4 regions of the Actinoplanes sp. NPDC048967 genome follow, and region 2 is predicted to be linked to each of the others. Evidence: riboswitches for the same ligand, from Rfam matches in the RefSeq annotation. Region 2 holds a riboswitch; each other region holds the start of a gene.
The links. Region 2 has a riboswitch for cyclic di-AMP ahead of AB0C12_RS01190 (transglycosylase family protein). Riboswitches for the same ligand answer to the same signal wherever they lie in the genome.
Positions count from the first base shown of each region.

Region 1: it holds a riboswitch for cyclic di-AMP, as region 2 does, so the genes downstream of both, AB0C12_RS02625 (NlpC/P60 family protein) here and AB0C12_RS01190 (transglycosylase family protein) in region 2, are expected to answer to the same signal.
Region 3: it holds a riboswitch for cyclic di-AMP, as region 2 does, so the genes downstream of both, AB0C12_RS23135 (hypothetical protein) here and AB0C12_RS01190 (transglycosylase family protein) in region 2, are expected to answer to the same signal.
Region 4: it holds a riboswitch for cyclic di-AMP, as region 2 does, so the genes downstream of both, AB0C12_RS14915 (C40 family peptidase) here and AB0C12_RS01190 (transglycosylase family protein) in region 2, are expected to answer to the same signal.

Region 1 is NZ_JBEZFL010000001.1:543,629-550,621, reverse strand. Features, by position in the region: gene cydC (thiol reductant ABC exporter subunit CydC) at 1-1,564, opposite strand, end outside; gene cydB (cytochrome d ubiquinol oxidase subunit II) at 1,561-2,541, opposite strand; gene AB0C12_RS02640 (cytochrome ubiquinol oxidase subunit I) at 2,551-3,945, opposite strand; gene AB0C12_RS02635 (BlaI/MecI/CopY family transcriptional regulator) at 4,021-4,389, shown strand; gene AB0C12_RS02630 (M56 family metallopeptidase) at 4,386-5,309, shown strand; cyclic di-AMP (ydaO/yuaA leader) riboswitch at 5,445-5,582, shown strand; gene AB0C12_RS02625 (NlpC/P60 family protein) at 5,597-6,589, shown strand; gene AB0C12_RS02620 (hypothetical protein) at 6,705-6,993, opposite strand, start outside.
Region 2 is NZ_JBEZFL010000001.1:238,314-245,306, reverse strand. Features, by position in the region: gene AB0C12_RS01200 (GNAT family N-acetyltransferase) at 1-741, shown strand, start outside; gene menC (o-succinylbenzoate synthase) at 738-1,844, shown strand; cyclic di-AMP (ydaO/yuaA leader) riboswitch at 2,016-2,159, shown strand; gene AB0C12_RS01190 (transglycosylase family protein) at 2,164-2,790, shown strand; gene AB0C12_RS01185 (SAM-dependent methyltransferase) at 2,844-3,638, opposite strand; gene secD (protein translocase subunit SecD) at 3,741-5,951, opposite strand; gene AB0C12_RS01175 (hypothetical protein) at 6,002-6,403, opposite strand; gene AB0C12_RS01170 (LacI family DNA-binding transcriptional regulator) at 6,439-6,993, opposite strand, start outside.
Region 3 is NZ_JBEZFL010000005.1:291,776-298,768, reverse strand. Features, by position in the region: gene AB0C12_RS23145 (ABC transporter permease) at 1-586, shown strand, start outside; gene AB0C12_RS23140 (ABC transporter ATP-binding protein) at 591-1,367, shown strand; gene AB0C12_RS23135 (hypothetical protein) at 1,385-2,467, opposite strand; cyclic di-AMP (ydaO/yuaA leader) riboswitch at 2,465-2,614, opposite strand; cyclic di-AMP (ydaO/yuaA leader) riboswitch at 2,893-3,030, shown strand; gene AB0C12_RS23130 (hypothetical protein) at 3,034-4,053, shown strand; gene AB0C12_RS23125 (glycoside hydrolase family 65 protein) at 4,117-6,483, opposite strand; gene AB0C12_RS23120 (beta-phosphoglucomutase family hydrolase) at 6,530-6,993, opposite strand, start outside.
Region 4 is NZ_JBEZFL010000003.1:505,466-512,458, forward strand. Features, by position in the region: gene AB0C12_RS14900 (hypothetical protein) at 3-614, opposite strand; gene rsmH (16S rRNA (cytosine(1402)-N(4))-methyltransferase RsmH) at 623-1,681, opposite strand; gene mraZ (division/cell wall cluster transcriptional repressor MraZ) at 1,933-2,364, opposite strand; gene AB0C12_RS14915 (C40 family peptidase) at 2,825-3,634, opposite strand; cyclic di-AMP (ydaO/yuaA leader) riboswitch at 3,641-3,822, opposite strand; gene AB0C12_RS14920 (MurT ligase domain-containing protein) at 4,286-5,506, shown strand; gene AB0C12_RS14925 (glutamine amidotransferase) at 5,496-6,212, shown strand; gene AB0C12_RS14930 (VTT domain-containing protein) at 6,270-6,993, shown strand, end outside.

The sequences.
Region 1 (6,993 bases), 310 kb from region 2:
GCAGCCCGGGCCGGTGCGCGACCACCAGCACCGCACACCCCTGGTCCGCCGCCGCCCGCAGCCGCTCGATCACCAGCCGTTCGGCTTCCGCGTCGAGGTGCGCGGTCGGTTCGTCGAGCAGCAGCACCGCCGGCGCGCGTCCGGCCGCCCGCAGCAGAGCCGCCAGCGCCAGTCGCTGCCGCTGGCCGGCCGACACCCCGGCTCCGTGCTCGCCCAGTACCGTCGCCGGTCCGACCTCGCCGTCCAGGCCCACCGTGCGCAGTGCGTCGCGCACCGCGTCCGGACTGCACCCCGGGAACACGTCGGCGACCGTGCGGACGTGCGGCAGGGTCGGCCGCTGGGGCAGGTACAGCAGGCTGGGACCGCTCAGCTCGACCCGTCCCGTGACCGCTGGTTGCAGCCCGGCCAGCACCCGCAGTGCCGTGGTCTTACCGGCACCGGACGGTCCGCGCAGGGCGACCAGTTCCCCCTCGCGGACGGCCAGCGCGTCCAGGCCGAGCGCGTCCACGGTGGATCCGGGGTGCCGCACCCGCAGCCGGGCGGCGTACACGGCCGGGCGTTCGCCGCCGGCGCCGAAGCGTCCGTCGCGGTCCGCGGCCAGCACCGCGCCGGTCGGCAGGAAGGCCGGATCGGCGTCGGAGGGGGCCAGGATCTCGTCGACGTCCGCGATGACCGCCGACGCGTCGGCGCTCGCGTGGTAGCGGGCCGCCATCTCGCGCAGCGGACGGTACACCTCGGGCGCGAGCAGGATGACCAGCAGCGCCGGGCCCAGCGTCAGGTCGCCGGCGGCCACCCGGAGCCCGGCCTCGACGGCGATCAGCCCCACGGACAGCGTGGCGACCAGGTCCAGCGCCGTCGAGGACAGGAACGCCACCCGCAGCACCCGCAGGGTCGCCGTGCGGTGCCGGTCGGTCATGTCGCGGACCACGGTGGTCTGGCGGTCGGCGCGGCCGTACAACCGCAGGGTGGCCAGCCCGCGCACGACGTCGAGGAAGTGGCCCGCCAGCCGGGCGTCGGCCGCCCAGGCCCGCTCGGCCCGCTCGCGGGTCGCCCAGCCGATCAGCGCGCCCAGCACCGGGATCAGGGGCAGCGTGACCACGGCGATCAGCGCCGACGTCAGGTCGGTGACGGCCATCGCGACGATGACCAGCGGCGGCAGCGCCACGCCCAGGACCAGCGCGGGCAGGTAGCCGGAGAACCACGGCCGCAGCGAGTCCAGGCCGCTGCCCAGTACGGCGGTGAGCCGGTTGCCGCCGAAGCGGGCCACCCAGGCGGGACCGTGGTCCAGGGCCGCCGCGAGCGCCGAGCGGCGCAGTTCGTCGGTGACCGCGGCCGCCGTACGCTGGGCCACCACCTGCTCCGCCCAGGTCAGCGCGGCCCGCAGCACGAAGGCCGCGGCCAGCAGGGCCAGCGCGTCGTGGCCGGTGACGATCCGGGCCAGGGCGACGGCGACGGCGACCGTCGCGGCCGCCTGGCCGGCGCCGAGCAGGGCCGAGATCCCGATTCCGGTACGGCTGGAGCGCGCGTGCCGCAGCAACCGGGGGTCGAGGGGTCCACGGCTCATGACGGCACCCGCTCGCTGGCCACCCGGCGCCGGAACACCCAGTACGAGAAGGCCTGATAGACCAGTACGCCGGGGAGCACCACCACGCCGACGACGCTGATCAGCCGCAGCGCCGAGTCGGTGGCCGCCGCGCCGGTCATGGTCAGCGACCAGGCCGGGTCCAGCGTGCTGCGCAGCACGACGTCGCCGTGCACGGTGAAGACGGTGACGACGGCGCCGGCGATGCTCAGCGCCGTACCGCCGAAGGCCAGGGCTTCCCGGCCGTTGCGGGCCAGCATGGCGATGCCCAGGCAGAGCGCGGCCGCGGCCAGCGCCGGCCGCGACTCGGTGGCGAAGCCGATCGCGGCCAGCCCGGCGGTGCCGCCGGTGGCCAGCGTGACGCCGAGCCGGCGGGCCCGCCGGTGCACCGGGCCGGTGGTGCGCAGAGTCAGGAACATCGCACCGATCAGCAGGGCGGCGAACAGGGCCGCGCCCGCCCCGGCCAGGGCCGGCCAGCTGAGCAGGGCGCCGGTGCTGCGGCTCAGGCCCGTACCGGTGACCTGGCCGTCCGGGCCGAGGGCCAGGCCGTGGGTGAGCACGCCCAGCACGGCTCCCCAGAGCAGCACGATGCCGGCCGAGGCGGCCGCCAGGGCCGCGTCGCAGCGGCGGCGCCAGCGTGGCCCGTCGCCCTTGCCGCGGAACTCCAGCGCCACCCCGCGGACGGCGAGCAGCAGCAACAGCGCCACCATCGGCAGGTAGAGGCCGGAGAGCAGGGCGGCGTACCAGTCGGGGAAGGCCGCGAAGGTCACGCCGATCGCGGCGACCAGCCAGACCTCGTTGCCGTCCCAGAACGGGCCGACGGTGCGGACGACGGCTCCCCGCTCGTGGTCGTCGCGGCCGACGACCGGGGAGAGCAGGCCGACGCCGAAGTCGAAGCCCTCCAGGACGAAGAACAGCACCCAGCAGAGCACGACCAGCGCGAACCAGAGTGTGATCATGGTGATTCCTCAGTAGACCGGGACGGGTTCGCGCTCGGGGGCCTGCTCGCCGGCGGTTGCGGCGGGCGCGGCGGCTTCGAGCGGTTGCCGGGACAGGTGGCGGACCAGCCGCAGCCAGACGACGGCGAGGATGCCGTAGACGACGGCGAAGCCGATCAGGGAGACGAGCACCTCGCCGCGGGTCAGGCCGGGGGAGATGCCGTCGGCGACCCGGGAGATGCCGAACGCGAGCCAGGGCTGGCGGGCGGTCTCGGTGAAGATCCAGCCGAACGTGTTGGCCGCGGCGGGCAGGATCGGGATCAGCGGCAGGAAGCGGATCAGCAGCCGGTGGGCCTGCCGGTCGCGCCGGGTGCTCCACAGGTAGTACGCCGCGACCGCCGCCGCCAGCATGCCGATGCCGATCATCAGCCGGAACGTCCAGAACGCCACCGGGATCATCGGGATGTAGCTGCCCGGGCCGAACTGGGCGGCGTACTGGGCCTGCAGGTCGTCGATGCCCTGCACGGTCGCGCCGGGGTCGCCCTTGGCCAGGATGGACAGCAGGCGGGGGATCTCGAGGCTGAAGAACGGCTCGCCGCCGTCCGGGCCGCCGACCGCGAAGACCGAGAAGGGTGCGCCGGTGGTGGTCGCGTACAGGGCCTCGGCGGCGGCCATCTTCATCGGCTGGACCTCGGTGATGACCTTGCCGAGGTGGTCGCCGGTCAGGGCGGTGAGGGCGCCCCCGGTGAGCGTCAGCCAGGCGCCGAGCCGGGCCAGCGTACGGAATGCCGCCTCACCCCCGGCCCGCAGCCGCCACACGCCGATGGCCAGCAGCAGCGACCCGCCGGCCATCACCGCCCCGGCCAGCGTGTGCGGGAACGCGGCCAGGTTGACCTTGTTGAGCAGCAGCGCGCCGAAGTCGTCGAGGTGCGCCCGCCCGGTCACCGGGTCCAGCGAGTACGCGACCGGGTTCTGCATGAACGAGTTGGCGGCCAGGATGATGAACGCGGACATCACGGTGCCGGCCGCGACGATGACGATGGTGGCGGCGTGCAGCTTGCGCGGCAGCCGGTCCCAGCCGAAGTACCAGAGCGCGAGGAACGTCGCCTCCAGGAAGAAGGCGAGCATGCCCTCGATCGCGAGCGTCGGGCCGAACACGTCGCCGTAGAAGCGGGCGAAGTTGCTCCAGCCCATCCCGAACTGGAACTCCTGCACCAGCCCGGTGACCACGCCGACCGCGAAGGTGACGATGAGCAGCTTGCCGACCAGCTTGGTGAGCTGCCGGTAGCGCTCCTGGCCGGTGCGCAGCCAGGCGAGCTGCAGGCCGGCGGCGGTTCCGGCCAGGCTGATCGACAGCGGCACGAAGAAGTAGTGGTAGATCGTCACGACCGCGAACTGCAGCCGGGTCAGCTCGAGCACGTCCATGGATGGCCCCCTCTACGACGTTCCGTAGTAGATACTACGCCTCGTAGTACGACGCTGTGCAGTAGAGTGGTTCACATGGCTTTGGGAGACCTCGAACGTGAGGTCATGACGCAGTTGTGGAACGCCGGCGAGCCGCTGACCGTGCGCCAGGTGCACGAACGGCTGAGCCGCGACCGCGAGCTGGCGTACACGACCGTGATGACCGTGCTGGACCGGCTGGCCAAGAAGGGTGTCGTCACCCAGCAGCGCGCCGACCGGGCGTACCGCTACGCCCCCGCGCAGTCGCGCGAGGAGATGACCGCCGCCCTGATGCTCGACGCCCTCAGCGCGGCTCCCGACGGCGTCCGCGACGCGGCCCTGGCGCACTTCGTCGGCCGGATCGACCCGTCGGCCCTGACCGCCGCCATCGAGGCGGCACGGAAGGACCCGGGCGCTCGGCCGTGACCGCCTTGCTGCTCGGCGCTCTGGGGCTGACCCTGTCGCTGGTCGTGCCGGGCATCCTGGCCGGCGCGCGCTGGCCTGACCGCGCGCCCGCCGCCGCCGTCGCGCTCTGGCAGAGCATCACCCTCACCGGGGTGCTCTGCGCGCTGGGCGTGGTGCTGGCCGGACCTCAGGAGTTGGTCAGTGAGCTGGGTTCGGACCGGCCGGTGGGTGCGGCCGCGCTGATCTTCGCGCTGGTGATCGCCGCGGTGATCATCGTGCGGCTGCTGGTGTCGCTCGTCCGGGTGAGCATCCGGTCGCGGGCCCGCCGGTCCCGGCACCGGCTGCTGGTCGACCTGTTGGACAGTGCCGAGCGCCACGGCGAGCTGCCGGCTGAGGTGCCCGCCGGGCTGCGGGTGCTGGACGGGCCGCTGCCTTTCGCGTACTGCCTGCCGGGGCGCTCGCCGCGGGTGGTGCTCAGTGACGGCGCGCTGCGGGTGCTCGACGCCGAGCAGGTGGCCGCGGTGATCGCGCACGAGCAGACCCATCTGCGGCACCGGCACGACGTGGTCATGGAGTCGTTCACCGCGTTCTACCGGGCGGTGCCGCGGCCGTTGCGCAGCCGGGCGCCGCTCGACGCCGTACACCTGCTGCTCGAGATGGTCGCCGACGACGCCGCCCGGCGGCGCTGCGGCGCGGCGCCGCTGCGCACGGCCCTGGCGCTGCTCAGCGACGCGGTCAGCCCGGACGCGCCGGCGGAGCTCGGCAGCGCGGCGGCAGAGCGCCGGCGCCGGCTCGACCGGCTGAATGTGAGTGATCCGCGCCCGGTCACCGTGACCTTGAGCCTGGCCGCGGCCACCGGCGCGGTCGGCCTGCTGGTATTACCCACAGTGATTCTGGTGTTGCCCTGGCTGGACCGGGCGCTCTCGGCCTGGCCCCTGTGACGGCCATTCACTCACGCTGCGTCGACCAATGTTCGGCGCAGTGTGTCCTGATACCGCCGGGTTCAATTCGCCGTTGATCGGGAGTACGGTAGTGCCCGGCTCGGCAGTCCCCCCTCGTCCCAATCCGGGCGAACTGACGGGCCACCGCCTAATCGTCGCGAGACGAACCGGGGACCCAAGAATTCTGGGGTCAAGCCACCAGCAGCACGGTGGCCGGGCGCGCTTCCCGCCCGCACCCGTCAGCTAACCCGGTCGGCGGCCGAGGGAAGAAAGGACACTGCACCTACGTGAAACGGATTGAGGCGCGCAGCGCCGCAATTCTGCGCAGCATCGCCTGCGCCGTCGTCGCGGTCGGGATTCTTCTCACTCCCGGGGTGGCGAATGCGACACCGTCCCCGTCGAGCATCGAAAAGCAGATCGACGAGCAGTGGAACAAGCTGGAACCGGTCATCGAGCAGTACAACAACGTGCACAACCAGCTGCTCAAGAACCAGGCCCAGCTCCGGAAGATCGACAAACGGCTCGCACCGCTGGAGCTGGAGGTCGACCTGGCCATGTCGCAGGTGGGCAACATGGCGGGAAAGGCCTACATGCAGGGCTCGCCCAGCGCCATGAAGGCCATGGTCGTCAGTGGCTCGCCGACCTCTCTGACCGAGAAACTCACGTTCCTCGACCAGATCAGCCGGCACCAGCGTGAGTCGGTCTCGGGCGCCGCGAAGCTCCGCGACCAGCTCGCGGGCGACAAGCGCGACCTGGACACCCTGACCAAAGCCGTGGCGGCGCGCGACAAGGCGCTGGCCCAGCAGAAGAAGGACATCCAGAAGAAGGTCGACGAGCTGCAGAAATTGCGGATCAGGGCGTACGGCGCGAGCGGCGGCTCCGACGGTGCGTTCAAGACCGGCCCGTGCCCGGTCGACTACACCGACGACAAGGGCGGCCGGGCGGCGCAGAAGGCGTGCGACCTCATCGGCAAGCCGTACGTCTTCGGTGCGGAAGGGCCGGGCGGCTACGACTGCTCCGGCCTGACCAAGGTGGCCTGGGCGGTGGTCGGGGTGCACCTGGAGCACTTCACCGGTGACCAGATCGGAGCGGGCCGGGCGGTCAGCCGCAGTCAGCTGCAGCCGGGCGACCTGATCTTCTACGGCAGTCCGGTCCATCATGTCGGCATCTATGTCGGCGGCAACACGATGGTGCACGCACCGCACACGGGTGACCACGTCCGCATGGCGTCGATCGATCGCAGCGGGGCCATCACCGGCATCCGCCGCCCGACCGGCTGACGCCGGCACCGAGCACGACGGAAAAGCCGCCACTTTTCGTGGCGGCTTTTTCCTTGGGACCGCTCCGCAGCGCCGTCCTCCGGTTGAGCAGGTCGGTGACTCGTCGCCGTCCGCGCTAGGCTGCCCGGATGCGGTGGCCGGCGAGGAATACATCGACTTCGTCAGAAGCCGCCGAGGTCCCCTCCGAGCGACATGACCCGTAATCCGCCGAGCGGTACGTCGTCTCCGTCTGGGCGTTGACCCAGCCCCGCGGGTGGTAGACCACCACCGCCGTGTCGCCCGCCTCCTGGTGGTCGGCGGTCAGGGTGGTCCCGTCCGGGCAGCGCAGCCGCTCAACGGACTCGACCTCGCAGGTCGCAGTGCGGCCGGCCACCGCGAGGACCGCCCCGGATCCGCCGGCGACG
Region 2 (6,993 bases):
GCCGGCATCTGGCAGGACGACGCGAGCGGCCCGCTGCTGAGCACCGAGCTGCTGCGCGCGCTGGCCAAGTCGGGCAACTACGTGGCCGGCGCCTTCGACGGCGGCACCCTGGTCGGGGCCGCGGTGGCGTTCTTCGCCGCTCCGGGCGAGCGCGAGCTGCACAGCCACATCGCCGGGGTGTCCGCGACCGCGACCGGGCGCGGCGTCGGCTTCGCGCTCAAGCAGCACCAGCGGGTCTGGGCGCTGCAGCGCGGCATCAGCACGATCAGCTGGACGTTCGACCCGCTGGTGGCCCGCAACGCCTACTTCAACCTGGCCAAGCTGGGCGCGGTCCCGACGGAGTACCTGGCGAACTTCTACGGCCCGATGCACGACCGGATCAACGGCGACGACGAGAGCGACCGGCTGATGGTGCGCTGGGATCTCGCCGCGCCGGCGGTCGTCTCCGCCGGTGCCGGCAGGCCGGTGCGCGCCGTGCGGCCGCCGACCGCCACCGTGGCGCTGCGCCGTTCCGGCGCCGGTGGGCCGGTGCCGGGCTCGTTCCGGGGCCAGACCTTGGTGGTGGCCGTGCCGGAGGACATCGAGAGCCTGCGCCGCCGGGCTCCAGGGGCGGCCAAGGACTGGCGGGTCGCCGTCCGGGAGACGCTGAGCACGCTGCTCGCCGACCGGTTGCGCTTCGCCGGCTTCGACCGCGACGGCTGGTACGTCCTCACCCGCGGCTCCGGGGAGTACGGCCGGTGAGACTTCGGGGCGTGGAGCTGCGCCGGGTGAGCATGCCGCTGGTCACGCCGTTCCGCACCTCGTTCGGCACCGAGACCGGCCGGGACGTGCTGCTGGTGCGGGTGGTCACCGGCGAGGCCGAGGGCTGGGGTGAGTGCGTGGCGATGGCCGACCCCCGCTACTCCTCGGAGTACACCGACGCCGCCGCCGACGTGCTGCGCCGCTACCTCGTGCCGGCATTGGCGGCCGCGCCGCGGCTGGACGCGTACGCGGTGGGGCCGGCCCTGGCGCCGTTCAAGGGTCACCGGATGGCCAAGGCCGCCCTGGAGACCGCGGTGCTGGACGCCGAGCTGCGCGCCCAGGGGCGGCCGCTGGGCCGTGAGCTGGGCGCCGTGCACGACCGGGTCCCGTGCGGCGTGTCGGTGGGCATCATGTCCTCGCTCGGCGAGCTGCTCGACGCCGTCGGTGGTTACCTGGCGGCCGGTTACCTGCGGATCAAGCTGAAGATCGAGCCCGGGTGGGACGTGGCGCCGGTCCGGGCGGTGCGGGAGCGCTTCGGTGACGAGGTGCTGCTGCAGGTCGACGCGAACACGGCGTACACGGTCGCGGACGCCCGGCACCTCGCCCGGCTCGATCCGTTCGGGCTGCTGCTGATCGAGCAGCCGCTGGACGAGGAGGACATCCTCGGCCACGCCGAGCTGGCGAAGTTGATCACCACGCCCATCTGCCTGGACGAGTCCATCACCTCGGCCCGTACCGCCGCCGCGGCGATCAGCATGGGCGCCGCCGCGATCGTCAACGTCAAGCCGGGCCGCGTCGGCGGGTATCTGGAGGCGCGCCGGATCCACGATGTCTGCGTCGCGCACGGCGTACCGGTGTGGTGCGGTGGCATGCTCGAGACGGGCCTGGGCCGGGCCGCGAACGTGGCCCTGGCCGCCCTGCCGGGTTTCACCCTGCCCGGCGACACCTCGGCGTCCGACCGTTACTTCCGCACCGACCTGACCGAGCCGTTCGTGCTGCGTGACGGCCATCTGAGCGTGCCGGCCGGGCCCGGCCTGGGCGTCGAACCGCTGCCGGAGGTGCTGCGGGCGGTGACCACGGCCACGGAGTGGCTGCCCCTGTAGATCGACCGGTTCTGTCCCGATTCGGGCCAAGATCAAAAGTGGGCAAAAGCTGAGAACAACGTCACGTTAGGCCCCCGGAGGTTGGTTCCGTGGCGGGCAACGTGGTTACCGTCGGCCGGTCCGCTGACGCGGGCCCCGCGGTCGGTAACGCCGAGTCCTGCCGCCGACCGGGCTGGGAACTCAACTCAGGCATGGAGCGGGGGACCCACAGGTTCTCCGGCGCGCTCCCCGCGCGCCTCGGGGTGAAGCCGCACCACAGCGGCCGGGCAACCTCAGCCCGAACCCGACAGCTGACCTCGCAGGCGTGGAGGTTCACTCGATGGCACAGATCCACAAGCAGTCTCTGCGCGCCCTCGGCCTGGTCGTGGCCGGTGCCGCGGGCACCGTCGCCCTGCTGGGCCCGGCCTCTCCGGCCGCGGCGCAGTCCGGGGTCAACTGGGACGCGGTCGCGCAGTGCGAGTCCGGTGGCAACTGGAGCATCAACACCGGCAACGGCTACTACGGTGGCCTGCAGTTCAGCCGCAGCACGTGGAAGGCGTACGGCGGCGGCAAGTACGCGAGCACCGCGAACAAGGCGAGCCGCGCGGAGCAGATCCGCATCGCCGAGAAGGTGCTCGACGGCCAGGGCATCGGCGCGTGGCCGGTGTGCGGCAAGAAGGCCGGCTCGACGAAGTCCTACCGGGCGAAGAACACCGGCGGTTCGTCGTCGGCCGGCAAGAAGGCCACGGCGTCGCGCACCACCACGCACAAGAAGTCGGCGGCGACCAAGCGCACCTCGGTCAAGGCCACCGGCCAGCACTACACGGTGAAGTCCGGCGACACGCTGGCCAGGATCGCGGCAGCCCAGCACGTCAAGGGCGGCTGGCACGCGCTGTACCAGCTCAACCGGGCGCAGCTCGGCGGCAACCCCAACCTGATCTTCCCCGGTCAGCGTCTGTCGCTGTGATGAGCCGGCCCGGCTGCCTTACCCCCGTGGGGCAGCCGGGCCCCCACCGGCGCTCAGGGCTTGCGGCCCACCGCGACGAACTCCGACACGACCTCGGTGATGCCGGGGTGCCGCGGGTCCGGCCGCCAGGCCGTGCAGGTCACGACGCCGGGTTCGAGCAGCTCCAGCCCGGCGAAGAAGCCGCGGATCTCCTCGATGGTGCGGGTCCTGATCGGAGCCGCGCCGCTCTCGTTCCACTGCCGCATCGACTCCTCGACGGCCTCGCCGTTGACCTCCGTGGTCGGATGCGAGATCAGCAGGAAGCTGCCGGCGGGCACCGCGGCCATGAACTGCTCGACCACCGACCGGGCCTCGGCGTCGTCCATGACGAAGTTGAGGATGCCGGACAGCACCACCGCGGCCGGCCGGCCGAAGTCCAGTGTGGTGGCGGCGGCCCGGAGGATGGCCTGCGGATCGCGGACGTCGGCCGCGAGGTAGTCGGTGGCCCCCTGGGGGCTGCTGGTCAGCAACGCGCGGGCGTGCGTCAGGACCAGCGGGTCGTTGTCGACGTAGACGACGCGGGCGTCCGGGGCGACGGCCTGGGCCACCTCGTGGGTGTTGTCGGCGGTGGGCAGCCCGGTGCCGACGTCCAGGAACTGGCGGATCCGCCCCTCGCCGGCCAGGAACCGCACGGCCCGGCCGAGGAACTGCCGGTTGGCCCGGGCCGACAGCACGAGCTCGGGCATCAGCCGGACGGCGTAGTCGGCCGCCTCCCGGTCCGCCGCGAAGTTGTCCTTGCCGCCGAGCAGGTAGTTCCAGACCCGCGCCGAGTGCGGCAGGTCTGCGTTGAGCTGCGTGGGATCCGTCATCGGCTCGTCCTTCCGCTACCGGCGGCATCGATCGGTGCCGGGAACCCTACCGCGCGAAGCAGCGGGGTGGGCGCACGGCGGCGCACACCCCGCTGCCCCCGGTCAGCGGGACCGGAAGGTGATCGCCAGCGGCGTGGCCAGGAACACCGACGAGTACGTGCCCACCACGATCCCCACCAGCAGCGCCACGGCGAAGTCCACCAGCGACGCCCCGCCCAGGGTGGCCAGGGCGGCCAGGATGAACACCGCCCCCAGCCCGGTGTTGACCGTACGCGGGACCGTCTGCAGGCACGCCGTGTTGGCCAGCCGGGCGAACGGCACCCGCAGCCTCGGGCTGATCCTGCGCTGACCGCGGACCAGCTCCCGGATCCGGTCGAAGACCACGACCGAGTCGTTGACCGAGTAGCCGACCACGGTCAGCACCGCGGCCAGGAAGACGCCGTCGACCGGTTTGCCGAGCCAGGCGAACACCCCGATCAGGATGACCACGTCGTGGACCATCGCCAGCACCGCCGCCGCACTCCAGCGCCACTGGAACCGCACCGACAGGTACGCCAGCTGCGCGCCGAGAGCGATCGCCACCGCGAGCAGCGCCTTGTCCCGCAGCTCGGCGCCGAGGCTGGGCCCGACCCTGTCGTCCCGTAACTGCTGGACGTCACCGCCGCCGGCCGTGCCGAGCGAGTCGCGTACGCGCTGCTCGGTGGCATCGTCGAAGGCGCCCGCCCGTACGGAGACGTTGCCCTGGCCGACCTGGGTGACCACGGCCCGGTCGACGCCCGCGGCTGCCACGGCGGCCCGGGCGGCGTCGGTCGACAACGGCCGGCTGGTGGCGTACTCGACCATGCGGCCGCCGGTGAACTCGACGCCGAGGTTCAGCCCGCGGGTGGCGACGCCGCCGATCGAGAGCAGCACCGCCGCCGCCGAGACGGCCAGCCACAGTCGCCGGCGGCGCATCAGGTCGGGGCCGCGGGACTCGATCGCCCGGCGGACCCGGCCGGCGTGGGCGATGCCGCTCCACCGTGGGCGCACGACCAGCCACCGCCGGCGCAACAGAGCCTCGGCCGGCAGCCGGGTCAGCACGAGCGCGGTGAACATGGACGCCAGCACCCCGATGCCCAGGGTGACGCCGAAGCCGCGTACCGGGCCGGAGGCGAGCAGGAACAGCAGTCCGGCGGCCACCAGGGTGGTCACGTTGGAGTCGATGATCGCCGACCAGGCCCGGGCGAAGCCACCGCGGATCGCGCTGCGCAGGGTGGGCCGGCCGGCGTACTCCTCTCTGGCCCGTTCGAAGACGAGCACGTTGGCGTCGACCGCCATCCCGATGGCGAGCACGAACCCGGCCAGGCCGGGCAGGGTCAGGGTGGCGCCGACCGCCAGCAGCGCGGCGTAGGAGATCAACCCGTACGCCACCAGCGCCACCGCCGCCAGCGCACCGACCACGCGGTACACCGCCACGATGAACGCGATGGTCAGGAGCGCCCCGATGAGCGCCGCCTGCGCCGACGCCTCGATCGCCTGCCGGCCCAGCGTGGGCCCGACCACCTGCTGCTGGATGATGTCCACGGGTACGGGCAGCGCACCCGCCCTGATCAGCAGGGCGAGATCGCGCGCCTCGGCCGCGGTGAACGACCCGGTGATCCGCATGGCCTCCCCGGCGAAGCCCACCTCGCAGGTCGCCTCGGGGCTCACCTCGGGCGAGCTGATCACCTCGTCGTCGAGCAGGATGGCGACCCGGCGGGCCGGGTCGCCCACGGGGGAGCAGGCGGCGTCGGCGGTCAGCTTCCGCCAGTCCCGGGCGCCGTCCCCGGCGAAGTCGACGGCCACCTCCCAGCCACCCGGCGGCTGGACACCGGCCTGCGCGCCGTCGATCTGCCGGCCGGACAGGGCGGCCGGCCCCAGCCGCAGCGGGTTGCCGCGCTCGTCGGGCCGGACGAGCTCGCCGGTCGCGGCGGGCGGGGCGGCCGGTCCCAGGACCGGCCGGAAGGTCAGTTGCGCGGTACGGCCGATGACCTCGGCCGCCTCCCGCGGGTCGGTGACGCCGGGCAGTTCGACGATGATCCGCCGGTCGCCGGAGCGGACCAGGCCCGGCTCGGCCACGCCGAGTTCGTCGACCCGGCGGCGCAGCACCTCCAGGGCCTGGTCGGTGGTGGCGGCGTCGGCCTTGCTCTGGTCGCCGTCACGGGTCTGGAGCACGATCTGGGTTCCGCCGCGCAGGTCCAGCCCGAGCCGCGCCGGCCGGGTGGCGACGAGCCACCCGGAGACGACGAGCACGACAAGGGCGAGAAATGCGCGCGCGGCAGTAGCGCGCGTCACGATGGGGTTGTCTCCTCAGGCAGGGTGGCGCGCCATGCCGCGCGCCGGGGTCAGGACGGGGCGTCTACCGCACGCCGTCCCGGGGGACCCCGGCCCTGATACGTCTCCCGGCGCGCCTGCGCCCGGTGCCCGTCGACGTCCTGCCGCCGGTGCCACCACGCCGCGATCCCGGCGCCGGCCCGGGCCGGCAGCCAGCCGAGGACCTGGAGCAGCGGGGCGGCAGTGCCCAGTCCGCTGCCGGCGTCGACCCGGACGTCCGGGCGTTGCCCGAGGGTCTGCTGCGCGGAGGCGGTGACAGCCTGGACGGCCGGCGGTATGCGGCCCGGGCCGCTCGCGGCCGCCGCCTCGCTGGACGCGGCGACGGCCGTCGTGGCGAACAGCAGCGCCAGCAGGACCGGCAGGCTCGCCCACCGGCGCCACCACACCGGGGGCGGTGCGCCCTGTGCCGACATGGCTGCACCGTACCGTGGCCGCGCGCGGCCCGGGGTCATTCGCGGCGCGAGCCCGGGGGAGCGGTGCTGTCCCGCACCACCATGCGGGTCGGGACCAGCACCGTGCCCGGGCCTTCCGGCTCGTTGCGGATCTGCCGCAGCAGGCCCTGCACGCAGCGCCGGCCCACCTCGGCGAAGTCCTGGTGCACCGTGGTCAGGGGCGGGATGAACGAGGACGAGTCCGGGATGTCGTCGAAGCCGACGATGCTCACGTCGCGCGGGACGATCCGGCCGCGCTCGTGGAACGCCCGCAGCAGGCCCAGCGCCATCTGGTCGTTGGCGGCGAACACCGCGGTGCACTCCGCTTCGGCCGCCAGGACCAGCCCGGCGCGGTAACCCGAATCGGCCGTCCAGTCACCGCGCTGCACCGGCGGCACCCTCCGGCCGGCCTCCAGCAGGGTGCGGCGCCACGCCTGGGTGCGGCGCTCGCCGGCGAACGACTCGGCCGGCCCGGTCACGTGCCAGACCGTCTCGTGGCCCAGCTCCAGCAGGTGCCGTACGGCCTGCCGGGCGCCGTCGGCCTGGTCGGTGTCGACGACGGGGTAGCGGTC
Region 3 (6,993 bases), on a different contig from region 2:
CGTGTTCATCTTCGGCTTCACCCAGTCCACGGTGTCGGCCGGCATCCAGGCGATCACCGGCAACCTCGGGCTGATCCGGGCCCTGCACTTCCCGAGAGGCAGCCTGCCCCTGGCCATCACCATGGTCGAGGTCCGCAACACGCTCGCCTCGCTGGCCGTGCTGATGGTCATCGTGGTCGGGTTCGGCGAGCCGATCACCCTGGAGTGGCTGCTCATCGTGCCGATCTTCCTGCTCCAGGCCGTGTTCAACGCCGGCCTGGCCCTGGCCGGGGCCCGGCTGGGCAGCAAGATCCCGGACGTCCGGAATCTCATCCCGTTCGTCATGCGGATGTGGCTCTACCTGTCGGCCGTGCTCTACCCGGTCACCCGCTTCACCGACCACCTCAGCGGCTGGAAGCTGACCCTGGTGGAGGCGAACCCGATGCTGGTGTTCATCGACCTCATGCGGCACGCGCTGATGGAGGACGTGCCGCTCGCGGCGAGTCCCACGGTGATGTGGCTGGAGGCGCTCGCCTGGACGTTCGTGGTGGGTCTCGGGGGTTACGTCTACTTCTGGCGCGGAGAGAAGGGCTACGGCCGTGGCTGACAACATGACCGGCAGCGACCGGCGCGATCCGACGGTCATCGTCGACGACGCTCACGTGGTCTATCGGATCCAGCAGTCGGCGACCCCGGGCACCGGCAGCCCGCTCGCCAGCTTCAAGCGGCTCGTCACCGGCACCAAGCCGGCGACCATGCGCGAGGTGCACGCCATCAAGGGTGTGAGCTTCGTCGCGTACAAGGGTGAGGCCGTCGGCCTGATCGGCACCAACGGCTCGGGCAAGTCCACGCTGCTGCGGGCGATCGCCGGGCTGCTGCCGGTCGAGCGCGGGGCGATCTACGCGGCCGGCCAGCCGTCCCTGCTCGGCGTCAGCGCCGCCCTGATGAACGACCTGCCGGGTGAGCGCAACGTGGTCCTGGGCTGCCTGGCCATGGGCATGTCGCCGGCCGAGGTCAAGAGCAAGACCAAGGACATCATCGACTTCTCCGGCATCAACGAGCGCGGTGACTTCAGCTCGCTGCCGATGCGGACGTACTCGTCCGGCATGGGAGCCCGGCTGCGGTTCGCCATCGCGGCCGCCAAGCAGCACGACGTGTTGCTCATCGACGAGGCGCTGGCCACCGGCGACGCGAAGTTCCGCCGGCGCAGTGAGCAGCGGGTCCGGGACCTGCGCGCGCAGGCCGGCACCGTCTTCCTGGTGAGCCACAGCGAGCAGTCGATCCGCGACACCTGCGAGCGGGCCATCTGGCTGGAATCGGGCCTGATCCGCGCCGACGGCCCGACCGACGACGTGCTGAAGGAGTACGAGGCCTACGTCAAGCGGTAGGCCCCGCACCCCCGCGGTCAGCGCATCGACATGTGCACGTGGTTGGTGTGGTCGCTCGACGGGTCACCGCCGGCCCCGGAGTAAGACTTCCAGCCGCTGCTGGGCAGCCAGATCCGCCGGTACCAGATGACGTAGAGGATCCCGAGCCGGCTCGCGTTCTTGATGAAGTAGTTCGCCAGCCGGTTGCCGTAGTCCTTGCTGGCCCCGGTCGCGTCGCCGCCGAAGCCGCCCTTGTCGGCGGCCCAGTCGCAGGCCCGGCCCTTCGGGTGCTCACCGCTGTTCTGGTGGCGGAAGCAGGCGATGAAGTGGTTGAAACCGTCCTTCTTCGCCTCCTGCATCGCGTGCAGGGTGCGCGGCGTGATGCAGCCCGAGGTGGTCGGGTCGTTGACGCTGCACGACTCGCTCGGCAGGGAGCCGTCCGAGTTGCGCGGCGCGGGCGCGGCCAGGGCGCTGCTGCCGCCGTCGCTGGAGGTACCGCCGCCGGACGACGAACTCGAGGATCCGCCGCTGGCGGCGTTGGCGACCTTCAACGCGTCCTCGGCCTGCTTCTTGCGCTTGGCCATGACGGTGAGCTGGCGCTGCTGTTCGCGGACAGCGGTGTCGATCGCCGTCTTGGCCTGCGCCTGCTGGTCCCGGCTGTCCTTCAGGTCGCGCACCGCGCGGTCCTGCTTGACGGCGATGGTCTCCAGCGTCTGCGCCCGGTCCAGCATGCTGCCGGTGGAGTCGGCGGTGATCATCGCCGACATCGGCCCGAGCCGCCCGGTGCGGTACGCCCGCTGGACGATCTCGTCCAGCGCCGCCTGCTTGGGGCCGAGCTGGGTGTCGAGCTCCTTGAGCTTGGCGGTCAGCTCCCGCTGGCGCTTCTTGGAGCGGTCCAGCGCCTCCTGGGCCTCGACGAAGCCCTTGGACGCCGCCTCGAGCTGCTTGATGAGGGACTTCGAGCCGCCCTCGCCGTCGTCTCCCGAGTCGCCCGGCGCGGCCAAGGGGCGGGGTGCGGCGGAGGCGGAGGTCGGGGCGGCGAGCGCCAGCCCCGAGGTGGCGACGAGGACCGCGAGCACGGTCGCTAATCGCCGGCGGACAGGGTTGAGCCTCACGAACATTCCTTCCGTCGGCCGCCGACCGAGTTAGCTGACGGGTTCGGGACGGAAGCGATCCCTACCGATCGCGCGGGGGTGCGCGGATCGGATTCACCCCATTACTCGAGTGGTTCCCCGGCTCGCCGTGCGGCGATTAGGCGGCGGTCTGCGCTGAGACCGTGACGAACACTACCCATCAATGCTAAGAATCGACAGTCGTCACACCGTACGCAATCGATCGTGCACTGATGGTGAGCAATCGACGGAAAGAATGCAACGACTCACATTAATGTGCCGTTACGGGCTATGACCTGCGTCATTCCATCGAGCGGTGACGGAAAGTCGTTGTCCGGTAACCGTTTTGCCGTCCGCGGCAGCACTGCCGGTTCGGCCGTTGTCAGGTAAGCTGGCCGCCGGTCACTGCCAGAAGGCGCTGCCCCCAAGGCGCCGGCAGCCCACCATCTAATCGTCGCAAGATGAGCCGGGGAACCACAGAACTACCGGGGTGAATCCACGAGTCAGTGGTAGGGATTGCTTCCGTCCCGAACCCGTCAGCTAACCCGGCCGGTGGTCACGCGGAAGGATTCTGAATGACGGCAAGACCCCGCCGGTGGCTGATCCTCGCCCTGGCACCGCTCGCCGCGGTCACGATGATGCTCGCGCCCGCATCCCCGGCGAACGCCGATCCGGACGACACCAAGTCGGCCACCGCCGACGACGGCGACGACAACCCGCTGCTGAACGACGTGCTGGACTCCACGGGCCGGCGCTATCTGACGGCGAAGGCGGCGGTCGCCAAGTCGACCAAGACCCAGCTCGGCCTCGCCCTCAAGGTCAAGAACGCCGAGGCGAAGCGCGACCTGCTGCTGCCCGAGGTCGGCGCGGTCGCCGCTCAGCAGTACCGCACCGGCGGCATCTCGACCATGGGCTTCCTGCTCAACACCACCAGCCCGGACGGCTTCCTCAAGAAGGCGGTCTCCCTCGAGGAGATCAACGCCCTCAACGACGGCAAGCTGCGCGAGCTGGACCAGGCCATCGACGAGGTGACCGCCAGCAAGACGCGCCTGGACCAGGAGGTCAAGGCGCAGAAGCAGAACCTCGCGCTGATGGAGAAGCAGAAGGAGTCGGCCGAGAAGGCGCTGGCCCAGGTCGGCGGCAAGTCGGTCACCGGCGGCTTCGTGGACGTCAAGTCCAAGATCGCCGCACCCGCACCGCGCAACTCCGACGGCGAGTTCGGACCGGAGTCCTGCAACGTCGACGACCCGACCACCGGTGGCTGCATCACGGCGCGCACCTTCCACATGTACAAGGAAGTGAAGAAGGCCAAGTTCAACCGGTTCGTCGGTTGTCACCGCAACGGCGGCCCGTTCGAGCATCCCAAGGGCCGCGCCTGCGACTGGTCCCTGCAGAAGAGCGGCTTCTCACCGTGGCACAACCAGGACACCCGGGAGTACGGCAACAACCTGATGGCCTTCCTGGTGCGTAACGCCGACCGGCTCGGCATCCTCTACGTCATCTGGAACAAACAGATCTGGTTCCCGGCCACCGGCTGGAAGTCGTACCACGGTCCCAGTGATCACACGGACCACGTACACGTCTCGATGCTTTAGCGCGGCGAGCGCAGAGAAGCCCCCGTCCTCCTCACGGAGGACGGGGGCTTCTTCGTTGCGGAATCAGACGCCGGTGTTCCGGCGCACCGGGGCGCGACCGGCCGGCTGGCTGGGCGCGGGGCCCGTCGGCGGCGCCGGCGGGATCGGCAGCACGACCGGCTTCACCTGGGTGATGGTGACCTCCTTGCCGTGGTGCAGCAGGTCCAGACGCGCCGACCCACCGCCGTTGCGCAGCGAGTAGGTCACCTCGTCGGCCGTGACCTGCACCCGCAGCCGCAGGCCGCGCCAGAGCAGCGAGAACTCCAGCGCGTTGATCCGGCTCGGCAGCCGGGGCGCGAAGGAGAGCTGCCCGTTGGAGTCACGCATGCCGCCCAGGCCCGCCACCAGGGCGATCCAGGAACCGGCCAGGGACGCCACGTGCACGCCGTCCCGGGCGTTCTGGTGCAGGTCGTGCAGGTCCATCAGGGCGGCCTCGCCCAGGTAGTCGTGGGCCAGCTCCACGAAACCCACCTCGGCGGCCATGACGGCCTGGATGCAGGCCGACAGCGACGAGTCCCGCACGGTACGGGCGTCGTAGTACGCGAAGTTGCGGGCCTTCTCCTCGGGGGTGAAGGCGTCACCCCGCAGGTACATGGCCATGACCAGGTCGGCCTGCTTGACCACCTGCTTGCGGTACAGGTCGAAGTACGGGTAGTTCAGCAGCAGCGGGTACGCCTCCGGCGGGGTGTTCTCGAAGTCCCACTCCGCCAGCCGGGTGAAGCCCTCCGACTGCTGGTGCACGCCGAGCTCCCGGTCGTACGGGATGTGCACCGAAGCCGCCGCGTCCCGCCACGACGCCGACTCCTCGTCGTCCACGCCCAGCTTGCGGGCGAGCTCCGGGTGCCGCTTGGCCGCGTCCGCCGCAGCGAACATGTTCTGCTGCGCCATCAGGTTGGTGTAGACGTTGTCGTCGACCACGGCCGTGTACTCGTCCGGGCCGGTGACGCCGTCGATGTGGAAGCGGCCGTGCCGGTCGTGGTGCCCGAGCGAGCGCCACAGCCGGGCAGTCTCGACGAGCAGCTCCAGGCCGTAGTCGCGCTCGAAGTCGAAGTCGCCGGTCGCCGAGACGTACCGCCGCACGGCGTCGGCGATGTCGGCTCCGATGTGGAACCCGGCGGTGCCGGCCGGCCAGTACGCCGAGCACTCCTGCCCGCGGATCGTGCGCCACGGGAAGGCCGCGCCCTGCAGGCCGAGGGTCTGCGCGCGCTCCCGGGCAAGATCCAGAGTGGAGTGCCGCCAGCGCAGCACGTCCGCCGCCGCGGAAGGCTGCGTGTAGGTCAGGGCGGGCAGCACGAAGGTCTCGGCGTCCCAGAACGTGTGGCCGTCGTAGCCGGGGCCGCTGAGGCCCTTGGAGCCGATCGGCCGCTGCTCGGCGCGGGCACCGGCCTGCAGCGTGTGGAACAGACCGAAGCGGACGGCCTGTTGCACCTCCGGGTCGCCCTCGACCTTGACGTCGGAGTGGTCCCAGAACGCGTCCAGGTATTCCCGCTGCGCCTCGACCAGCCCTTCCCAGCCGTCCAGCCGGGCGCTGGCCAGGGCCGCGCCGACCTGGTCGCGCACCGCGGGCAGCGAGCGGTTGCTCGACCAGCCGTAGGCGGCGATCTTCACGACCCGCAGCTTCTGTCCCGGCTCGAGCTTGCAGGCCACCGTGGTGCGCAGCCAGTCCGGGTGGCCCTCGGTGGTCACCGCGTGCTTGCCCGGCGTCTCCACCACGTGCTCCATCGCCGCGGCCATCCGCAGGTCGCTGGCCTTGGTGCGGTGCACGAGCAGGCCACCGGTGCGCTGCTCCAGCATCTCCTCGGCCTGCAGGGGGTGGTCCAGCACCGCCGCCACCCGGGGGTCCTTGCTGGTCGCCGGGAGCTGCTCGTTGGCCACCAGCTCGGACTGCAGGATCAGCCGGGCGGAGGCGTCGAGCGGCTCCACCTCGTACAGGAAGGCGACGATGGCGCGGTGGGTGAACGACACCATGCGTACGGTCCGCACGCGGATCGCCTGACCGGAGGGTGAGACCCACTCCACGATCCGCTCGAGCGTGCCCGCGCGCAGGTCCAGCGAGCGCTCGTGGGAGCGCAGCTCGCCGTAGCGCACGTCGAACGGCTCGTCGTCGACGAGCAGCCGCATGAGCTTGGCGTTGGTGACGTTGACCATCGTCTGGCCCGACTCGGGGAACCCGTAGCCCGCCTCGGCGTACGGCAGCGGCCGCAGCTCGTAGAACGAGTTGAGGTAGGTGCCGGGCAGGCCGTGCGGCTCGCCCTCGTCCAGGTTTCCCCGGATGCCGATGTGGCCGTTGGCCAGGGCGAAGACCGACTCGGACTGAGCCAGTACATCCAGGTCCAGCCGGGTCTCCCTGATGTGCCAGGGATCGACGGGGTAGGCCCGTTCACGGATCACGGTGGTGCCTCTCGCAACTGAGAAAGGAGAAAGTCTGTAAGGGGGATTACTTGAGGAGCTCGGCGAGATCCTGCACGACGATGTCGGCGCCGTGCTCGCGCAGGGCGTCGGCCTGGCCGACCCGGTCCACGCCGATCACGATGCCGAAGCCGCCGGCCTGGCCGGCGGCCACGCCGGCCAGAGCGTCCTCGAACACCGCGCACTGCTCCGGCTGCACACCGAGCAGTTTCGCTCCGTACAGGAAGGTGTCCGGGGCAGGCTTGCCGGGCAAGTGTTGCTCACGGGCGGTGACACCGTCCACGCGCACCTCCAGGAGCTCCGCGATGCCGGCTGCGCGCAGCACGTCGGCGCAGTTGGCGCTGGCCGAGACGACAGCCCGGCGCAGCCCGGCGGCCTTGGCGGCGTTCAGGTAGTCCACCGAGCCGGCGTAGACCTGCACGGCGCCCTCCTGGATCTTCTGCAGGACGAGCTCGTTCTTGCGGTTGCCGATGCCGTTGACGGTCTCCGCGT
Region 4 (6,993 bases), on a different contig from region 2:
CGTTACCGCCCGGTCGCCGAGGTGGCGGTTTCCTGCGCGGTCACGGCCACCTCACCGCTGCCCGGCTTCGGCACCCCGAAGACCTTGCCGTCGGGCAGCCGGATGTACGCCGGGTTGTCGGCCTTGACCAGGCCCAGCCGGCGGGCGGCGGCGTCCAGGCTGCCCGGGCTGTTGTTGGCGGCGATCTCGTTCTCCAGCTCCTGCTGCTGGGAGTCCAGCTTGGCCTGCTGCTTCTGCAGCGTGTCGATCCGGAACGAGTTCTCCGCCGTCTTGGTGTTGATCAGCAGGATGCCGAGCACCCCGGCCACGACGACCGCCACCACGAGCGCGATGAACGGCGCGCGCGGCGCGTTGATCGGCGCGGGCGGCGCCACCCGCAGGCGCGGGGTCGTGATCGGGTCACGCTGATGCTCGGTGTTGAGCTTGAGGGCGGTGGCGCCCTGGACGGCGCTGTTCTGGACAGCGCTGTCCCGGTTGGTACCGGCCGTCGGGTTGCGGCGTGCCCCCCGGACGCCTCCGCCCGTGGTCGTACCGGTCGTCTTGCCGGCCGGCGTGCGCCGGCCCTTGCCAACCTGCTCCGTGGTCCGGCCCCCCGACCGCGGCGCAGTGGTCATGCGCTCGCTCAATGCCCCTCCCCCTCCTGGCGTTCCCCCGGGCGTAACCGCCCTTGTCCCCCGTGCGTTGTAGACAGTCGGGACCGTTCGCGGGCGGTCCCTGCCGTCTGGCCGTGCTGGTCGATCCGTTCCACCGCGCGCAGCTTCACCGAAGCCGCCCGCGGGTTCTCCGCCACTTCCGCCGCGCTGGGCAGCTCCGACCCGCGGGTCAGGAGCCGCACCGAAGGGCCCGTTCCGGGCAGTTCGACCGGCAGGTCGATCGGCCCGGTGCTGCGCGCCCTCGCGGCGAAGGCGCGCTTGACGATCCGGTCCTCCAACGATTGATACGACATCACCACAAGGCGCCCCTTCGGGGCCAAGCTGTCCAATGCCGCGGGAACCGCCGCCTCGACCGCGGCGAGTTCCGCATTTACCTCAATACGTAGCGCCTGAAACGTTCTTTTCGCGGGATTTCCACCCGTTCGCCGCGCGGCGGCCGGGATGGCGTCCCGGACCAGGTCCGCGAGGCGGGACGACGAGACGATCCGGCCCTTCGCCCGCTCCTTGACGATCGCCGAGACGACCCGGGTGGCGAACTTCTCCTCGCCGTACACCCGCAGGATGCGGACGAGCTCGCCGGGCTCGTAGCCGTTGACGACCTCCTCCGCGGTGATCCCGCGCGACTGGTCCATCCGCATGTCCAGCGGCGCGTCCCGGGCGTAGGCGAACCCACGGTCCGGCTCGTCCAGCTGGAGCGACGAGACACCGAGGTCGAACAGGCCACTGTGGAAGTGCTGGTAGCCGAGGTCGGCCAGCACCGCCGGCAGCTCGTCGTAGACCGCGTGCACGAAGTGGGTCCGGTCCGCGAACCGCGCCAGCCGCTGCCGGGAGTGCGCAAGCGCCTCGGTGTCCCGGTCGAGTCCGATGAGGACCACGTCCGGGTGCCGCTCCAGCACGGCCTCGGCGTGCCCGCCCAGGCCCAGGGTGAAGTCGACGTGCACCGCACCCGGCAGCGCGAGCGCGGGGGCGAGCAACTCGAGGCAGCGCTCGAGCAGCACCGGCACGTGTGTGCCGCGAAGCTCGCCCATCCTGACCCCCATTGCCTGCTCTTTCCGCGCTCACCCGGTCCGACCCGCACCGATCCCCGGTGCCGGCACAGCCCGGTCGTCTGTCCGTACCGCCAGATCCCCATCCGCTCGTGCCCGTTGCCATCGGGCGCGCCCGACCGGACACACGCCTGGCACCGGGGAAGAGGCGCCAGGAGCGGGAGCGGCTGGAGATCTCGCAGTACGGCGGCAGCGACGTCCGGGCCGTTTCTCTGGCCCACAGGTGCCACGCCTCACAATCCGCCGGGCAGCACCCCCTCCTCGATGTCGGCGAAGTCGTCCTCGCTCGCCGAGAGGTACTGCTCCCAGGACTGCTTGTCCCAGATCTCCACCCGTGTGCTCGCGCCGATCACCACGAGTTCGCGGTTCAGCGCCGCATACTCCCGAAGATGCGCCGGGATGGTGACCCGGCCCTGCTTGTCGGGGATCTCGTCGTGCGCACTGGCGAAGAACACCCGGCTGTAGGCCCGGGCGGCCTTGTGGGTGACCGGCTGTTCGCGCAGCTGGTCGGCGATCCGCTGGAACTCCGGCATCGGGAAGACGTACAGGCAACGCTCCTGCCCCTTGGTGATCACGACACCTCCCGCCAACTCGTCGCGGAACTTCGCCGGAAGGATCAGTCGGCCCTTGTCGTCCAGGCGCGGGGTGTGCGTGCCGAGGAACATCGGCCCAACCCCCCTGCCCCGGGCGCCGCCGCAGAGCCAGCTCTGTGCGGATCACCTGTCGTCTGGGCCGGCAAATTCCCTCGGATTCAGCTCCTCCTCAGGCCCTGCCACTGCGCTCCACTCTACTCCACTTCCCTCCACTCGCAACCAGAATGACGGCTTCCGCGAACCCGATTCGCGGATGTATCCGCACGTCAGAGCCGGTGGGGTGGAAGTGGAGGGCCGGGCGGGCCGCACCATGGTCCACTTTCCGACATGCCGCCCACCCGGGCACGAAAGTCCCCCGATTTCGGGCGTTGGGGAAGGCGCGGTTGCCCTTCGGCACCCCATCGGGGAGGAAAGTGGAGGAGAAAGTGGAGCGGACATGACAGTGGGGCGCGACCCCGTACCGGGTCGCGCCCCACTGAACTGTCGTACTGCTCTTACTGGTGCTGTCGGTGACCGTACCGCTGAGCGGAACTCAGACGAGGCGGCGCACGACGTAGTTCTTGCCGTAGACCTTCTGCTTCTTGACCTTGTCACCCGTGTGCGGTGCGGCCCACATGTAGCCGCCGCCGGCGTAGATGCCGACGTGGGTGCCGTAGGAGCCGGAGCGGAAGACCAGCAGGTCGCCGGCCTTCTTGCTGCCCTTGCCGACGGCCTTGCCGTACCGCTGCTGCGAGTTGGCCTTGTGCGGCAGCTTCTTGCCGGCGGCCTTCTTGTAGACGTACATGGTGTAGCCGGAGCAGTCGAACCGGTTCGGACCGGAAGCACCGAACTTGTACGGCGCACCCTTGTGCTTGGCCGCCTCGGCCAGCACCTTGGCCGCCTTGTTCTGGGTCTTCACGGTGATCTTGGTCTGGCTGCTGCGCGTCGAGGTGTAGCCCTTACCGCCGGAGAAGACGGTGCGGTAGTACAGCGACGAGCCGGGCTTGGTCAGGATCGAGACCGCGCCCTTGGAGTCGGTCGACCGGGTGACCCAGGTCTTCCACGACTTGCCGCCCCGGATCTGCAGCTTGACCTTGACGCTCTTGACGCCCTTGCCGGTCTTCGGGTTGATGAGCTTCGCGGTCACCCGGACCGTCTGACCCTTCTTCACCGACCTCCTGTTGTAGGAGTTCGTGAGCTTGGGCTTGACGGCTGCCGACGCGGCCGCAGTGACGGGCGCCGGAGCGGCGGAGGCCGCCGGGGTGCCGATCAGCTGGCTGGCCGCGAGGCTGAGACCCAGGGACAGAGCGATGGGACCGGTGCCAACGGTACGACGGCGCCGGTGCGAGGTGCTTTCGTGCACGGTAGAGAGATCCCTCCGGCACGCCTGCGAGGTTAGCTGTCGGGTTCGGGCGGGAAGGTTGCCCGGCCACCGATGGTGGCTTCACCCCAAGGTCCTCCGTGGTACGCCGCGACTGGCGCGTACCCCGTGGGACCGAATCTGGGTCCCCCGTCCCTGCCCCCGTATGCCTGTGTTGTCGTTCGCGTACGTGTGGTCGCGCCGCTCGGACCGGGGCAGGGCTCGGCGTGGTCCGTTGCGGTGCGAGCGGCGAGCGGGCGCTCACCGGCTCGTCCTTGCTACCCGATTTCCGGGTGACGTGCAGGACTCCCCTTGGCTACGGAGAGTATTTGGCACGCGAACCCCTGTCCGGTTTGTAACCACGCCGTGACAAATGCCAGTGCACCAGGTGATTGGCTGATCACTTTACGTCGAAGGTTACGGGTGAAACACAACACACAAAAAGCCCGACGGGGCCGATCATGGGCCGGATCCAGGTCGGGAGAATGTGACCGTAAACGCCCCCACCGGCGCAAACTCGGCGACAGGCGGCGTAGTGGAGATCATCCGTTCGGCCGAGGGGGCCACCCAGCGGTGGATGTCCACAGGACGCACCCAGGGCCACTCGACGTAGTGTCCGTTTCCGGTACCCTCGTCGCCGTGACGGACGGGAAGATGCCCCTACGGGCCAAGGTCGCGACCTCCGTGTCGCGAACCGCTGCGGCGCTCTCACGGGCGGCCGGCCGCGGCGACGGCTCGGTGATCGGCGGGTGGATCGGTCTCAAGATCGATCCCGACCTGCTGAAGAACCTCGCCGCCGGCCGCGCGATCGCGCTGGTCTCGGGCACCAACGGCAAGACGACCACGACCCGGTTCACCGCGGCCGCCCTCGGCGTGCTGGGCCCGGTCGCCACCAACTCCTTCGGCGCCAACATGCCCACCGGGCACACCTCGGCCCTGGCCAAGGCCGGTGCCACCCCGTTCGCGGTGCTCGAGGTCGACGAGCACTACCTGGCCCGGGTCATCGACGAGACCACCCCGCGGGTGGTCGCGCTGCTCAACCTCTCGCGCGACCAGCTCGACCGGGCCAAGGAAGTCGCCATGATGGCCCAGATGTGGCGGACCGCCCTGGCCGCCCACCCCGACGTGCACGTGGTCGCCAACGCCGACGACCCGATGGTGGTCTGGGCGGCGGTCAACACCGCGCACGTCGTCTGGTTCAGCGCCGGCCAGCGCTGGCACGACGACTCGTTCGTCTGCCCGGAGTGCGGCTCCCCGATCGAACGGGCGAACGGCGACTGGCGCTGCACCGGGTGCCCGCTGCGCCGCCCGCAGGCCCAGTGGACCGTCGAGGACGACGGCGTCATCGACCCCCGCGGCGACTGGCACCTGGTCAAGCTCCAGCTGCCCGGGCACGTCAACCTGGGCAACGCCGCCACCGCGCTGGCCGTGGCCGCCGAGTTCGGCGTCCGCCCGATAGAGGCCGTCCCCCGGCTGGCCGGCGTCGCCTCGGTGGCGGGCCGCTACGCCCAGGTGGAACGCGACGGCCGCAACATCCGGCTGCTGCTGGCCAAGAACCCGGCCAGCTGGCTCGAGGCGTTCGACATGGCCGAGGTGGCCCCCACCCTGCTGTCGATCAACGCCCGCGACCCCGACGGCTTCGACACGTCCTGGCTCTACGACGTCGACTTCTCCCCGCTGCGCGGCCGGCAGGTGCTGATCACCGGCGACCGGGCCTACGACCTGGCGGTCCGGCTGGAAGTGAACGATGTCGCCTTCCGGCACGTGCATACCTTCGACGAGGCGGTGCAGGCCAGCCCGCCCGGTCGCCTAGAGGTGATCGCCAACTACACGGCGTTCCAGGACATCCGAGCGGAGTTGGACCGTGTCAACTGAGAGCACCCTACGGATCGTCTGGATCTATCCGGACCTGCTCTCGACGTACGGCGATCGGGGGAATCTGCTGATCCTGGGCCGTCGTGCGGCGCTGCGGGGCATCCCGGTGGAGACGTACGAGGTCCGCTCGGACCAGGCCATGCCCACCACCGCCGACATCTATCTGATCGGCGGCGGCGAGGACGGCCCGCAGGCGCTGGCCGCCCAGCGGCTGATCGCCGATGGCGGCCTGCACCGGGCCGTCCACCAGGGCGCGGCCGTGCTCGCCGTGTGCGCCGGCTACCAGCTGTTCGGCAGCTCGTTCTTCGCCAAGGGCGCCAAGTGCGCCGGCCTGGACCTGCTCGACCTGAGCTCGGACCGGGGCGAGACACGCGCGGTGGGCGAGGTTCGCGGCGACATCGATCCCCGGCTAGGGTTGCCCCCGTTGACCGGATTCGAGAACCACGGCGGCCGGACCCACCTGGGTCCCGGAGTGGCCCCACTGGCCCGGGTGACCGCCGGCATCGGCAACGACGGCCAGACCGAGGGCGCCTGGCACGGCAAGATCCTCGGCACCTACGCGCACGGCCCGGCGCTGGCCCGCAACCCAGCGATAGCCGATCTGCTACTGCGCTGGGCGATCGGCGCGGATAGTCTTCAACCGCTCGACGACACCTGGGCCGACCGGCTCAGAGGCGAGCGGCTCGCCGCGGCAGGCGCCGCCTGAGCACTGCAGGCGCCGATCACCAGACCTGGACCGACGAGACCTTAGGGGTACGCCTGCATGACTGACACCCTGATCGCCCCGCGGGGCATCGCCACCCCCGCCACGGACCCTCAGGTCAGCACGCAGCACCCGACGACCCCGCTCGGCTGGCGGCGCCGGCTCACCCGCGTCGGCATCCTCGCCGCCGTCATCACCGCACTCGGCGTGGCGGCCGCGGTCCTGCCGTTGCAGGCCATCGCGGACTCGGTCGTGGGCCTCGGCCCGGCGGCCGCCGTGGCGATCGCGGTGGTGGGCGGCCTGCTCCTGTCGGTGCTCGTCCCCCGTACCGCGATCACCCTGGCCTGCGGCGCCCTGCTCGGCCCGGCCACCGGCGCGGCCACCGCGCTGGCCGCGGCCATCATCGCCGCGGTGGCGACCTACTACGCGGGCCGCTGGGCCGGCCGGGGCGCCCTGGGCGCGCGGGCGGGCGGCAAACTGGACCGCCTGGACGGCTGGCTGAACCGCCGCGGCCTGTCGGCGGTGCTGCTGGTCCGCTTCCTGCCGCTGGCCCCGTTCGGCCTGATCGGCTACGCGTACGGCACGACGTCGGTGTGCCGCAAGCGCTACCTGCTCGGCACGACGCTGGCCTCGGTGCCGTCCGCGGTCTCGTACGCGGTGATCGGCGCGGCGGTGACGTCGCCGGGCTCGATGAACCCGCTGACGCTGGCACCGGCGGCGATCGGGATCGGCCTGACGACGACGATCGTGCTGCGGTGGCGGCTGGCCGCCCGCCGCGACGCCG